DNA from 4 places in the Trichormus variabilis 0441 genome. Region 1 is predicted to be linked to each of the others. Evidence: predicted binding sites of a transcription regulator. Region 1 holds the regulator's gene; each other region holds the start of a gene.
The links. The regulator NtcA, encoded in region 1, controls nitrogen genes in cyanobacteria. The targets are predictions, from matches to a motif close to TNTGTANNNNNNNNTACANA.
Positions count from the first base shown of each region.

Region 2: GSQ19_RS24895 (SAM hydrolase/SAM-dependent halogenase family protein) is a predicted target of NtcA. The motif match lies at 1,626-1,645, and genes of this name have one in related genera.
Region 3: rpe (ribulose-phosphate 3-epimerase) is a predicted target of NtcA. The motif match lies at 1,554-1,573, and genes of this name have one in related genera.
Region 4: GSQ19_RS13885 (DUF3155 domain-containing protein) is a predicted target of NtcA. The motif match lies at 1,987-2,006, and genes of this name have one in related genera.

Region 1 covers NZ_CP047242.1:5,407,236-5,410,785, forward strand. Annotated here, with positions in the region: gene GSQ19_RS22250 (DUF3084 domain-containing protein) at 1-1,152, opposite strand, end outside; gene ntcA (global nitrogen regulator NtcA) at 1,480-2,151, opposite strand; gene fabI (enoyl-ACP reductase FabI) at 2,831-3,550, shown strand, end outside.
Region 2 covers NZ_CP047242.1:6,041,232-6,044,781, reverse strand. Annotated here, with positions in the region: gene GSQ19_RS24900 (hypothetical protein) at 211-666, opposite strand; gene pirA (arginine synthesis PII-interacting regulator PirA) at 1,413-1,568, opposite strand; gene GSQ19_RS24895 (SAM hydrolase/SAM-dependent halogenase family protein) at 1,680-2,480, shown strand; gene GSQ19_RS24890 (DUF2301 domain-containing membrane protein) at 2,545-3,213, shown strand; gene dprA (DNA-processing protein DprA) at 3,317-3,550, shown strand, end outside.
Region 3 covers NZ_CP047242.1:773,818-777,367, forward strand. Annotated here, with positions in the region: gene GSQ19_RS03155 (S8 family serine peptidase) at 1-1,412, opposite strand, end outside; gene rpe (ribulose-phosphate 3-epimerase) at 1,600-2,307, shown strand; gene GSQ19_RS03165 (hypothetical protein) at 2,390-2,911, opposite strand; gene GSQ19_RS03170 (hypothetical protein) at 2,946-3,386, opposite strand.
Region 4 covers NZ_CP047242.1:3,434,484-3,438,033, reverse strand. Annotated here, with positions in the region: gene GSQ19_RS13895 (PadR family transcriptional regulator) at 187-534, shown strand; gene GSQ19_RS13890 (cofactor assembly of complex C subunit B) at 588-1,118, shown strand; gene GSQ19_RS13885 (DUF3155 domain-containing protein) at 1,641-1,958, opposite strand; gene GSQ19_RS13880 (GAF domain-containing sensor histidine kinase) at 2,239-3,550, shown strand, end outside.

The DNA.
Region 1 (3,550 bases):
GTTTTCTCCTCTGACGTAATTACCTGCTGAGAATATTCTGACTACGTATTCTCGACCATCATTAATTTGCTGAATCAGCTGCTCAATTCTATCTGGGGTGATGCGTAGCAGTTCTATATTTGCCGAGTTTGACCCAGGTTCGCTTAATTCTAAACTGGCGTTGCGGTTAGCTTCTTGCAGTAGTTGGAGGATTATCTGACGTGTAGCCGCTACCTGATTAGTCCGAACAACAGCAGAGGCCAAAACTTGACCGCGAACTAATGCTAGTTTGCCTAAACGTAAGTCGCGGTATGACTGATAATATTTTTCTAGTCGCGCCACTTCCTGCTCTAAATAGTCCTGTTGTGTTTCTAATTCTTTAAGCCTTGATTCTCGCTTGGCAATTACCTCTTCTCGCTGTGTAATTTCCAAGTTACGGTTTTGAATTAGTTTATCCAGTTGGGAGATTTTCAGGTCGCGCTGTTGTAGTGCTTGTTGACGGTTAGCTAGTTCTCTGTCGCGTTGTTCTATAGCTTGTTGACGGTTAGCTAGTTCTCTATCGCGTTGTTCTATGGCTTTTTTTGCTTCAGCATATAGCCTACGACGCTCCGTCTTGAGTTGTTCTACTGCCCCTTGTAAGGCTTGTCTTTGATTGTAAACGCTTTGTAGTTCAGCGATCGCTTTTTGATATTGTGTAACTACTTGTCCCAGTCGGCTTTGGGTGCGCTGGTATTGTGCTTGGGTTTGCGCTAAATCTTGCTGTGCTTTTAATTTTTCTTTTTTGGCTTGGTCGCGCTGAGTTTCTGCTTGTCTTTTGTCGGTTCTGGTGGTTTCTAGCTCTTGATTAACTTTATTGCGCTCAATTTCTACCTGAGTTTTTTGCTCTTCTGCGACTTTAAGCTGTTCTCGTTTTTGCCTGAGGTCTTTTTGAATATCTTCTAACTCAAAAACCCCTTTCCGCAGTCCTTCATCAGCAATAAATAAAATTGCCAGGGTAGTTGCTGAAATCAGTCCTCCCGTCAAAATTGTCACCAGTACAGCCGTATTTTTGGGGCGTAGATTAAACAGAGAGAGGCGTGCTTTGCCAACTCTTGTGCCGATGCGATCGCCAACAGTGGCAATTACACCTCCCAAAATTAAAATTGCTGCTATGAGGATGTACCCAGTGGTCATCTTCAGCTACCCAATTGAGTCCAGATACAGCCTACTACTTTCAATCATTATTTGTGGAGAATGGGAGGGTGGCAATAGCTGAAGTTACTCAAGATTTTCGATTTACTTCTAACTATGGGTGTCATTGAAAAAAATATAACACGTACCACCTCTCATTATTCCAATTGTTTAAAGAGTTCAGAAGGCAAGAGCCAAAATTCAGTATGGGTTCACCGTCACTTTGAGTTAAATAAACGGATTGAAGAAACCAACTAAATCTATAATGAGCAGGATTTAGCCTATGGTAATAATTAGCCACATTCTGAATTCTGACTCCTGTATTCTTCTTTAAGTGAACTGTCTGCTGAGAGTCACAGGTTTATGCACAGTAATCTTCTTTTTGTGGATGGAAATCATCTTTTTCTCCCGCAGATCCCCTAGTAGCCTAGTAACAGTAACGCGAGTAGAGCCAATTGCTTCGGCGATCGCCTGATGAGATAACTTTAAATCAATAGTGATTCCATCTGCACAAGGAACACCAAAATCACGACAGAGAATTAACAGAAAACTCACCAATCTCGACCCCATATCCCGGTGCGCTAAGGTCTCAATCATCATCTCTGTTTGCAGAATCCGCGAAGACAGACCCCGCAGCATCAACATCGATAACTCTGGATTTTCCTTAAGTGCTTGCTCAACTTGTTCAATTGGTGCAGAAAGCAATTCTACTGGAGTAAATGCCACCGCATGGTAAAACCTATCCGACTTGTTTCCTGTCAACAAAGACAGGACACCAAAAACGCTATTTTCCCGTAGTAGTGCTACTGTAATCTCTTCTCCTGCCTCGTACACCCTGGAAAGTTTCACAGCCCCTTTCAAAAGAAAGTAGACTCGTTCGGCAGGATCGCCAGGAAAAAAGATCGTTTTATTGCGTTCAAACGTTTCGACAACAGGAGGAAAAGCTCCGGTTGCCATCTGACGAAAAACATTTGCTAGGGCCTTATCTTGTGTCACGATCATCTCCCTTCCCCTACCCAATGCCGGAATAACAAAAAACTAAAAACTAATTACCTAAGAATACACCTGAAAAATCAATAAAGCACCGTTAACCTTTCTGTACTTTCCTATACTCAAACGTACAACTTTATGGTTATTTGTTCATAATGATACCCAAATTTTACTATTTTTAGCTAGCAGTTCTTGATAGATACTTCTACTTTCTCTAACCATCAGGTTTTTTGCAGAAAAAATTAAGTAATCTTGAAAATATCTTAAGAAATAACAAACATTTTATTCTAAAAAACGCCCTTAATAATCATCATTTTTGCTAACTATGTATAAAACAAAGATAAAGGGTTTGGATAAGGGTGTAGGGGTATGGGGGTGTAGGGGTGCAAATTTTTAAAACCCTTACACCCAGTCTCAACAAATAACTTGGTTGCGTAAGTCCTATCTTGGTTCAGGCAGGCTGTTCTTGAGTAAGGGGGGAAAAGAAAAATTCTGACCCTCTTTCCTCCCTGCCCTCCCCTGCCTCCCCTGCCTCCCTTGCCTCTCTTGCTCCCCTCCTGTCCCCTAAACATTCTTTCCAGTTAAACAGCAAGAAAATTCCCAACATAACTTGATTACCTCTTCTACTGGGTAGTGATTTCTGTCAAGCTGTACAAATGAATCGATCACATTAATGACAACAAAAATCTCTATGCTGAATCTGACTGGAAAAAATGCCTTAGTTACAGGTATCGCCAATAATCGTTCCATTGCCTGGGGGATTGCCCAACAACTGCACGCAGCTGGAGCCAACCTTGGTATTACTTATCTACCAGATGAACGTGGCAAATTTGAGAAGAAAGTTTCAGAACTCGTAGAACCCCTCAACCCCAGCTTATTCTTGCCTTGTAATGTTCAAAATGATGAACAAATTCAGTCTACTTTTGATACCATCCGCGATAAATGGGGCAGGTTAGATATTCTGATTCATTGTCTAGCCTTTGCTAACAGAGATGATTTGACTGGAGATTTTAGCCAAACATCCCGTGCTGGTTTTGCCACGGCTTTAGATATCAGCACTTTTTCACTGGTGCAGTTAAGTGGTGCGGCTAAACCTCTGATGACCGAAGGTGGTAGCATTATTACTTTGTCATATTTGGGTGGTGTCAGAGCTGTTCCTAACTACAACGTTATGGGAGTTGCTAAAGCGGGATTGGAAGCTAGTGTACGTTATCTAGCATCTGAACTCGGCTCTCAAAATATTCGCGTTAACGCCATTTCTGCTGGCCCCATCCGTACCTTGGCTTCTAGCGCCGTTGGTGGCATTTTAGATATGATTCACCATGTAGAACAAGTAGCGCCCTTACGTCGGACTGTGACTCAGCTAGAAGTTGGCAATACAGCCGCCTTCTTGGCTAGTGATTTAGCTAGT
Region 2 (3,550 bases), 630 kb from region 1:
TTGAGTCCAATCATATCGGGATTCAGCAACACCAAAAAATAATATTGTGTTAAAAATCCCCATTGACAGACAATGGGGATGATAAAAACTTAGATATTAGGGTTAATTAAGGTGAGAATTGCTCACCATATTAGGGTTGCTGAATGTTAATTACGCTTTGCCATTATCAATTACCAACCCCCACAGATATTTTTAGATATTTAGATGTGCTTAATTGACATAACCACTGGTAAATTTAGTTACAGTTTCCGACTGTATAACCTTGCCATTTTTGATAATATCTAGACTGGCACCAGTAACGATATATTCATATTTGCCATTTTTAGCGACATATCCTGTACCTTCTTCCACATAAGCTGGCAAAGAATAAATTCCTTTACCTGTATGCTTAGAAATGCCTGTATAAAACAGCTTTTTCCGTCGCTCGCAAAGATGAATAATAAAATTAGGAGTTTCAATTCTGGCTGATAATCTTCCCCCTCCTGCATATTTGGGACAAGTGCGTACACTAGCTATATTTCCGCTATTTCCTGCTGAATTCTTATTAGCTGTTAGTTCTGAGGCAATAGCAGAATTAACACTACCAGTAAATGATAAGGCTGTGCCAAAAGTTGTAGCTAAGATGAATAATAAAGACTTCATTTGTTTTTGAGGATAAATGTTCATGTTCAGTCTATTAATTTGATAGATTTATACTTCACGGGACGATTTAGATTGAATCAAAATAGATATAAAAATCCGATTTGATTATTGTTACAATTTTTGGTATTTGTAGGGTGAGAAATACTCGCCACATCAAGGTTTTGATGGGCATTGCCTACATAGCTCAAAAAAATCAAATACTAATCTTATGGAGTAAAATCTATGTTCATATCTACCCATCAGTTATGAGACTTTTCGGATTTTTCTTTGATGTTTATTTGAGAAACTTAGTATCACAGCTGATTAGTTGCAGCTATTGTTCCATTTTGCGTTTAAGGTCGTGCTGTAGCTCTTGAAACACATCGACCCACGAGGATGTTCGATTGAACAATTGAAAATATCACGCCACGGATTCCAGATGAGTCCAGTTTTGGCTTCACTTGGATTGTTCTAAACCATATTGCATCTGTGTACTAAATGGCGCTAGCAAACCAAACATAGCGCAGCTAGTGAGAAATACTGTTTTAATTGCCTTTGTGGCATTAATCTTTTTTATTTTATATCCCCTGTAGAAAAAACAATAAACCTCGTTTTTCGTGTATGGAAGTCTGGCCTTAGCCTTTCAACCTCTTGCTGAGTTACACGTTGAGGTTTTAGTTTTTATGCAGGAGTTGGGAAGGAGGAATATTAATAGTTAATGTAAGTTTCCAACAAAAAACCCGCCTGAGCGGGATGAACACAACAAAACTATGAACAATGAGTACTGAAATTTAGGCAAATTGTCTTAATTCAGCTTCTAGTTGCCGAATTAGTCTTTCATCACCTTTCGCTCTAGCTACTTCTAGGCGGTGCTGTATGTTTCTTTGAATATTTTGTCTGTGTACTTCCTTGGCAGTGCTATTCGCCTTAAATCTAGTTTGGCTCATAGGATTAACCTCTTAATTTTTCTACTTTATGTCTGTTCTTCCTAACATAGCACAGTTTTCGTAGTGTATGTTACAGAAAAAATTAATTTAATATAGATATGTTTATTTGTTATGCCAAAAAATTGGTCTTATCAGCCTTTGTTGACTTTACTGAGTGATTTTGGCGATCGCGATGTGTATGTAGCTGTAATGAAAGGAGTAATTGCCCAAATTAACCCTAAATTACAGATGGTGGATTTAACCCATCAAATACCACCGCAAAATATTGCTGCTGCTAGGTTTTGTTTGATGAATGCTTATCCCTACTTCCCTGAGGGTACTGTACATATAGCTGTGGTAGATCCGGGGGTGGGTAGTAGAAGACGGGCGATCGCAGTAGAATTTGCAGATGGGTTTCTAGTGGGGCCTGATAATGGCATATTTAGCGGTGTATTAGCTCAAAGTCGAGCTATGGCAGTTGTAGAACTAACTAATCCCCAGTATTGGCGTACTCCTGAACCTAGCAAAACTTTTCATGGTAGAGATATTTTTGCCCCAGTCGGCGCTCATCTGGCTAGTGGCGTATCTCTCCAACATCTGGGACAAGAAATTGCACCAGCCACTTTGGTACAGATGAACATGAAAAACTGCACTCAGACAGCAACAGGCTGGTCTGGTTGTATTCAATATATAGATTACTTTGGTAATTTAGTTAGTAATATTCCTGGTGATTGCATACAAGGCAAAAAATGGTGTGTGCAAGTTAGTGGCTTGATGATTCCGGGGTGTGATACCTATAGTGATGTGAAACTGGGAGAGGCTACAGCTTTAATCGGCAGTCATGGCTGGGTAGAAATTGCCATCAATAGCGGTGATGCACATTCACAGTTGCAGATTAACTTGCTAGATCCTCTAGAAGTCATTAGTTATTAGACTAGTACATAAAGGCAAGGTGAGAACCGTTGACTGTTGACCAATAACTATGGACTAGTAACGAATGACTACATCAACAATATCTGCACCGGAAGTTTATCAAGGTCAATTTGGGGAGTTTACGATTAATCAGAGCGATCGCAAGGGTGTGATTATTTACCGTTCTGGTTTAATGGTAGCAGCCTTGAGTTTTGCCATTGGCACTACTTTAGTATTATTCACCAATAATCCTATTGCTATTCAAGCCCTAACTCCCTTATACACTTGCTTCAGTTTGGCCCTGGGAGTGAGTTTATTGACAATTCATATTTATCTTGCACCATTGCACAGACTATTACAGGTTTTTTGGATAATTGGTAGCATTGCTGCGTTTATCTTCGGACATTCCGACAGCCAACCTTTTGCTGTGACTGTATACAATCAACCTTTGACCATATTGGGAATTGGTTTTACCTTCGCAGCGTTAACAGGGATTTATTTCAAAGAAGCGTTTTGCTTTCATCGTTTAGAAACCAAAGTCCTAACTTTCCTCGTACCCACACTTTTATTAGGACATTTGGTAGGAGTTTTACCAACTCAATGGGAACAAATTTTATTAGGAACTTGGGCAATTTTATTCTTAATCTTTGCTGTGCGTAAAGTAATACAAGCCATTCCCCCCGATATTGGTGATAAATCTGTATTTGCCTACCTCAAAGATAAAAACTCAGTCAAAATTGAAGAGACAGAATAAAAAACTTCCCCAGTCCCCAGTCCCCAGTCCCCAGTCTCCAATCCCCGATACCCAACCCCCCAAATTTGGGAATACTCAACCCAGTGGGTGTGAGGATGGGAATGTGGGAGAAGAACGAGCCTATTGGTTAGCTTGGGCGCAAATTTCTGGGGTTGGGCCTGTTTTGCTGCGACGACTACAGCAGCATTTCGGTACATTAGCAGCAGCTTGGAATGCTACTCAGGCGCAGTTAGGGGAAGTTGAAGGCTTTGGTTTACAGACTTTAGAAAAAGTGGTAAAACAGCGATCGCGTCTTTACCCAGAACAATTACTCATCCAGCATGAGCAAGAAAACCCC
Region 3 (3,550 bases), 1.7 Mb from region 1:
TCCGCTTTTACTAAATAAAGATCCAGATTATTTAGCTGGCGATCGCGGAAATTTTCACCTACATCAAATTGCTGATTTTTATTAGTATCATTTAATTCTACCAAACGGTTCCAACTAAGAGTAATAGCAACAAAACTATCTTTCTTGAGTGGCCTTGTTAACCCATACTCAACAGACTTCCCTACATCTACTTGTCGATAATCCCAGCCAATACCTGGAACTGGTGCTGTTGGTTGCCATTGACCAGCGCTAAATTGCTGATAAGCACGAAACGCATTTAAATGACCCGTTCCCATTTGGGCATCCAAGGGAATTTTCGGGTCTTGATAGGCATCAGAAGACAACCAATCTTGGCTTTGTTTATCAATAAGTGTGCGAGTCATGCCCAAGCGTAAACCATCACCACTATCTTGAATCTTTTCGGCTGAATTGAGTAGTACTGCTTTCATCACTTGCTGACGACGGCTATCAATGCTCCAATTTGGTTTTTTGGTGCGTAACTGTCTATCACCAAACTCTTGTAGCAAAGCCACGGTAGCGGTGAGATGCGGCGCAGCAAAACTTGTACCTGTAACTTTGTTCAACTTGCCATCAGGATTGAGCAAGTTAATATTACTACCAGGCGCTACTATACTCACAGCGCGACGACCATCTATATTAAATTCCTTACCAGCCAAGCGACCGCTAACACCTTGGTTAACACCTGCTAGGTTAGAAACGTCAACTTTATTAAAAATTCCCCCTCTCCGGGATGAAAAAGCCACGTTGATTCCGTTAAAATTATCTGTAGGGATAGGAATACCACCTTTACCCTGATTGCCTGCGATCGCATACACGACATCATGAACACGACTCGACCAGTCAACACACAAGGTAAGTAAAGCATTCCCATCTAAAACAGCCTCTGGTCGAGGGTCACGGTTAAGAGGTTCACCAAAGCTAAAGTTAATAGCGCGGACATCACCACCATTTTGTAATGCTATGTGCTGGGCCGATAAACACTCTTCCGGTTGACCCATATTTTTAGTAGAACCTACCGCCGATGAATATAATCTCGCGGCTGGTGCAACCCCAGGTAAACCTTTGTCCCTACTGACCATCACACCAGCCACATTATAAGCATGGGGGTCAACACCATTATTAGATTTAGCTGGGCCATTGCGTAAAAAAACAGCCGCCAGCGAAACGGCACGATTTTTAGACACAGCCTTATCCCAACCAAACATCCCCGGACGACCAATTTCCACCTGACCGATAGCAATCTTTCTACCAAGCAAATTATAAGGAGGTTGGTGTAACTTCAAAGCATCAATACCGTTAGTTCCCAAAGAACTTTGTAAAGCCGCAGCCAACACAGGCACACTTAAACAAGAAGCACTTAATCCGCAAATTATCCAAGTTAGTTTTTTCATTGTTATTAGTCAGTGGTCAGTTGTCATTGGTCAATAGTCAATAGTAATTCTTCCCCTACTCCCCAGTCCCCAATCCCCAATCCCCAGTCCCCAATCCCCAGTCCCCAATTTCTAAAAATCCTCAATATTTTGTTACAGTATTTTGTTACAATGCTTACAGACGAGGACGCTTAAAAACCCACCAGCCATGACCCAAAACCGATCTGAAAAACCCATAGTAATCTCTCCATCTATCCTATCAGCCGACTTTAGCCGTCTAGGTGATGAAATTCGTGCTGTAGATGCAGCTGGAGCTGATTGGATTCATGTTGATGTAATGGACGGTCGTTTTGTACCTAATATTACGATAGGTCCTCTGGTAGTGGAGGCAATTCGTCCAGTTACAAAGAAACCTCTGGATGTCCACTTGATGATTGTGGAACCAGAAAAGTATGTAGAAGATTTTGCTAAAGCAGGGGCTGATATCATTTCTGTTCATTGTGAACATAATGCTTCGCCACATCTGCACCGCACCCTGGGACAAATCAAAGAATTAGGTAAACAGGCAGGTGTCGTACTCAATCCTGGTACACCTTTAGAACTCATTGAATATGTTCTAGAACTGTGCGACCTCATACTAATTATGAGCGTTAACCCCGGCTTTGGTGGTCAAAGCTTCATTCCTGGCGTAGTACCCAAAATCCGCAAGTTGCGTCAAATGTGTGATGAACGCGGTTTAGACCCCTGGATTGAAGTAGATGGCGGACTAAAAGCTAATAATACTTGGCAAGTTTTAGAAGCAGGCGCGAATGCAATTGTGGCTGGTTCTGCTGTATTTAACGCTAAGGATTATGCAGAAGCGATTACCAATATTCGCAACAGCAAGCGTCCGACACCAGAATTAGCTAAGGTTTAATTTAGTTTCTCATCGTTAACAAAAAAAGGCGATCGCTTGTGCGATCGCCTTTTTTTTATGATGGAAATTTATAACTCAAAATCTATTTGCGGCTACCCAACCACTTAGCGGCGGCGATACCAATTAGCCCTGCAACTACCGGATTGCTGAGGAATTTCATAATTCCTGGTTGTTCTGCGAGGACTTCGCGGAAAATGTCGGGGTGGTTGTGATAGGCGAAGGATGCAAGTTTGCTGACATCATCAGCATTCATACGGCTGGCGTGGTGAGTGCTAAGTCCTAGTTGTTGTTCTAGGTGCTTATCATCTAATCCCCTTTGCTTGAAGTGTTTGAAAAAGGCGCGGGCGACATCATCCCGTTCGTTGGGCTTGATTTGGGCGATCGCTTTTTGTAATTCTGGTTCCATTTGGCTGGAAGGGATCTGATCTGGCTGAAAAGATCGACCAAACAATTGACGACGCTGATCTGTGGTTGTCCGTTGAGCGAAATCGTCAAAGGTTTCGTATTCAGTCGCAGGATCACCCGTTGGGCTATCTAAAGATTCGACATTACCTTCACCCAAATCTCTTAGGACTTGCCGTCTATATTCTTCGCTACTTGTCACTTTTCTCTTCTCCTTATTAATGCCAATTCAGCGATTAGGTATACTGAATTTGGTTAGTCTGAACGTCGTACTTAGCCGTCAAAATCAACTTTTTATCAGGCCCATACACGAGAACAGTTAAATCTTGATTGGGAAAGTTTTTGCGGAAACCTTGGGTTAAAGATTTGACTAGAGGTCGCACTTCATTAGGACGTACTTGACGCGAAATCACAACTCCTAGCTTGTTGTTATCACGCACATACGCATCTTGAATTAATCCTTGAGAAGTCTGTACAACCCAGTTACCAAAAGTTTGTCCAGATGGCGAGTTTCCCCTCTCTAATTGGGAATAAGCTGTACCACTACCAATCGCTGATGGGGTGCTTGTCCGGTCAAGCTGAGCTACGTTTCCGCCACCGCAAGCAGTCATAAGCATCAACATAAAAACTAAGACAACAGTAGTCAAGATTTTCCTGCTCTGCTGAACCCAAGTCATTTTTTATCCCTCCCATTTACATACGATTTATAACAAGCTATTTATTAAGGTTATTGATGTGATATTTATCAAATAATTAGCTCAGAGAAACTTTTTGAAAAATGTAGAGATATGACGAATCAAATCTCTACAACAGCCTTATAGATTAGCCTCCATCTCCCAAA
Region 4 (3,550 bases), 2.0 Mb from region 1:
CTTTGCGTGACTCAAACTTTTGCTTGTGACTTTTACTGTTCACAAGGTAGTTCATCATTACTTGTTTACACTGGGTAAATTTTCTCCAGGTAGCGCTATATACTTACTTTTTAGAAGTAGCGCCCTATACTGATGAAAAACCCGTAGCTTCCACCGTAAGTGATACTTTTAGCCATCCACGAACTTATGAAAATTGAGGATATATATCAATTCTTTGAAAATCCTCCGCCAACTTACCTCTGCCAGGAAGTAGCAATTTGTTACATTCTGTATGTTTTACTACAAGGTGAATCCTACGGAACTGAATTAATTCAGCAACTAGAAACTGAACACCCTACCTATCGGCTCTCAGATACTGTACTTTATAGTGCCATCAAATTTCTGGAAGACAATAGGGCAATTACTGGGTATTGGAAGAAGTTGGAAGGGAGAGGTCGCCCCAGGCGAATGTACCAAGTTTCTCCAGAATGGCAACATCAAGCGGAAGATTTAGCCCGGCTTTGGCAAAATTACATTTATGTGAGGACAAATTAACCAATAATTAATAATGAATAAATCTCCTCCTGTTAAACATTAATAATTTAGTTATGGATACTGCTATTCTGCCATCAACGTTCTTACTCACCTTGTTACTGGCGGTTGGTTTGCTCTTCTTCATTCGGGCATCGACTAAAGACCGTACAGAAATGATGCAATTGATTTCCGAGCAAGAAGAAAGCGTTTTAATGCCGCAATTACAAGAGTATTTTCGCTCTCGGTCTTACCGAGTGGCAGAAGTAGACCATGAAAAAAACCAAGTGACTTTTGAAGGGTTCGTGAAACCCAGCATATTTTTAGCAGTGTTTCTCACGCTGCTAGCATCTGCTGGTCTAGTCTGTTTGTCTTTGGTTTTCGCTTTGTTGTTCCCTAGATTCGGTAATATTTTTCTGGGCTTGGTATTATTTGCGCCTTTGAGTGGCCTTTTTTATTGGAAAAAAGCAGGTAGGCTAGAAAAAGTTGTGCTGAAACTAGAATCTTTGGCTAATCAGCCGCAATTATTTAGTAAAATAACCGTTGTTGCTCATCGTGATGAACTACTTGAGCTACAAAAAGCACTACCTTTAAAGCCTAATGAATAATTAGTAGTTGAGTGTGTAGATGCAAACTGTATGTCTATTTTTTGGGAAATGGATATTTAAGAGAAAAAATCGGGAGAATCACTAGTACTAAATGACAGAATCAAACACAAAGCACCATCAATCCTCCAAAATTTTGAATTGATATCACTCTATGTTTCGCCCTTTGCTTTTTACCTATCGCCTTTTGTACTAGTGTTCTTTTTCCCTACGACCGCAAATCGCAGGGAAAAGCGTGTATCTTGACAGAGTTTTCTGAAAAATTCACAGGAGGAGAGCAAAGTTCAACTCTCGCTTCTGGGTGTTTTCTGCTCTATCATGATTCTCTTCTGCATCATGAGACTAGCCAACCCAGGCAAACTAAATTAGTCTTTTGAGGGTTAATTCTCCAATTACTTGGACTAGCTCTACTGGCAAGTTAGTGACAAACTTAAAAAAAATGGAAATTTTGCATAAACTGCACACTTTTGCCAGTTAAATGATTGTCAGAAGCTGTATTCAACACGTAAGATTATCATCTATGAATCAGCGACTGCCTACCGCCACTGGTTCTGCCCCTGCGGGAGATTCAAGTACCCGCAGGCTGGGAAACAAGAAATGATTTTCCTCGACGTATTGAGCGCCAAACAGCCCTTTCTCTGCCCAAAAATAACGGTCTGTAGTGTGTTCGTTTCGCTTTACGAGTAGCAACGCCGGTGGCAAGATACCTTCAGCTTGAATAAATTTTCTGGCTGCTGTCACGGGTTTCTCTTCACCGCTTTCGATGCTGTATTGAGGTACGTGTTCTAAAATACGTCGTCCTTCCTGGCGACGACGACTTTTTCTTTTACGTCTCCTTGCCAACCTATTTTCCTCCTCTTTCAAGCTATAGATTGTAGTGATAGCTACAAAATCCGTCGTAATTATATAAGTTCTAGTTCAAAAGATCAATAGTTTTTAAACTTTAGATACAACAAAGATATTACTATTGACGGTAGATAAATCAAAAGCTAATTGGTACATCACTCCTTGAGAAAAACCATTACTCGAAAGATTTAGTTAAGCTTTATTAAATAACTGAGGAAAATAAAGTATCTTCTCTTATCTTCCCTCAAAAACCGTGATCCTGAGCAAGAGCTGAAAAATGTTAATATCTGCCAGTTCAGATTTTGTGGCTCTATGTCGAGAGCAAATAGCACTACTTACCCAAGGGCTAGGAGCTTCTTTAAGTGTAGTTTATCTAACCCAAGAATTGATAGAGTCGCCGACAGGGGAGGCGAAACTGATTCCTGTGGTTGCTTATCCAGAGACAGCAGTTATACTGCCAGGAGAAGAGATTGCTGAGGTGAATGCACGTAAACAATTACAAGTGGGTGATATGCTGTTGCTACCTCAACAACAGGGGAAATTATTGGCTGTAGCGCCAGCCGAAGAAACACCAGAGTCGGGGAGAGCGCCTACAGTAGGTGGAACGTCATCGCCTTTTGGTGATGATTACTTGTTAGATAAACGCCAAATAGTCTTACCTCTGGTGCATGAGGGGGTGATGATGGGATTATTGGTGACAAGTAGAGACGATCGCCCCTGGAACGAACAAGAGCAAAGCCAAGTGCAGAAAGTCGGACAAACACTGGCGATCGCTTGTATTTTGGATCAGCGTCGAGCATGGTTGCAACACCAACTGCATCAACAACAAATTCTGCAAGAACAACAGCAAGATTTACTCGATAATTTATTACATCAGTTTCGGAATCCCTTAACTGCCTTACGGACTTTTGGTAAACTTCTCTTGAAAAGATTGCGCCCTGGTGATCCAAATCGAGATGTGGGCGAGAATATTGTTAGGGAGAGCGATCGCCTCAAGGAATTGCTACAAAAATTTGAGCAAGTCATTGATTGGACAGAGGCAGATTTATCTAGGTTAGTTTTACCAGAAAAAGAGGGATTTGTCGAAGCCACCGTCCAAAAAGAAGCCAAACCAGCGTTATTATTACCGGGGACGGGAGAGCAATTAACTGATTGTGCTGTAATTGATTTATTAACACCATTACTCATGTCAGCCAAAGCGATCGCTCAAGACCGACATATCAAGTTGAAAGCAGATATTTCTCAAGATTTACCATTAGTCAGGGTAAATATTAAAGCTTTGCAAGAAGTGTTGACTAATATCATTGATAATGCCTTAAAATACACACCCCAAGGTGGCAAGATTTATATTCAAGCCGGGCAAGAAAAACTGAATTTTCAAGGAATTGCCATTAGTGATAATGGCCCTGGTATTCCTCAAGAAGATTTAGCCCATTTAGGTGAAAGACATTACCGAGGTGTACAAGCCCAAACAGAAATTCCTGGTACAGGCTTAGGATTGGCGATCGCTAAACAATTAATTGAGCAAATGCAGGGCGAAATTGAAATTTTCAGCCCGGCAATTAACTCCAAATTAACTTCACCTAATA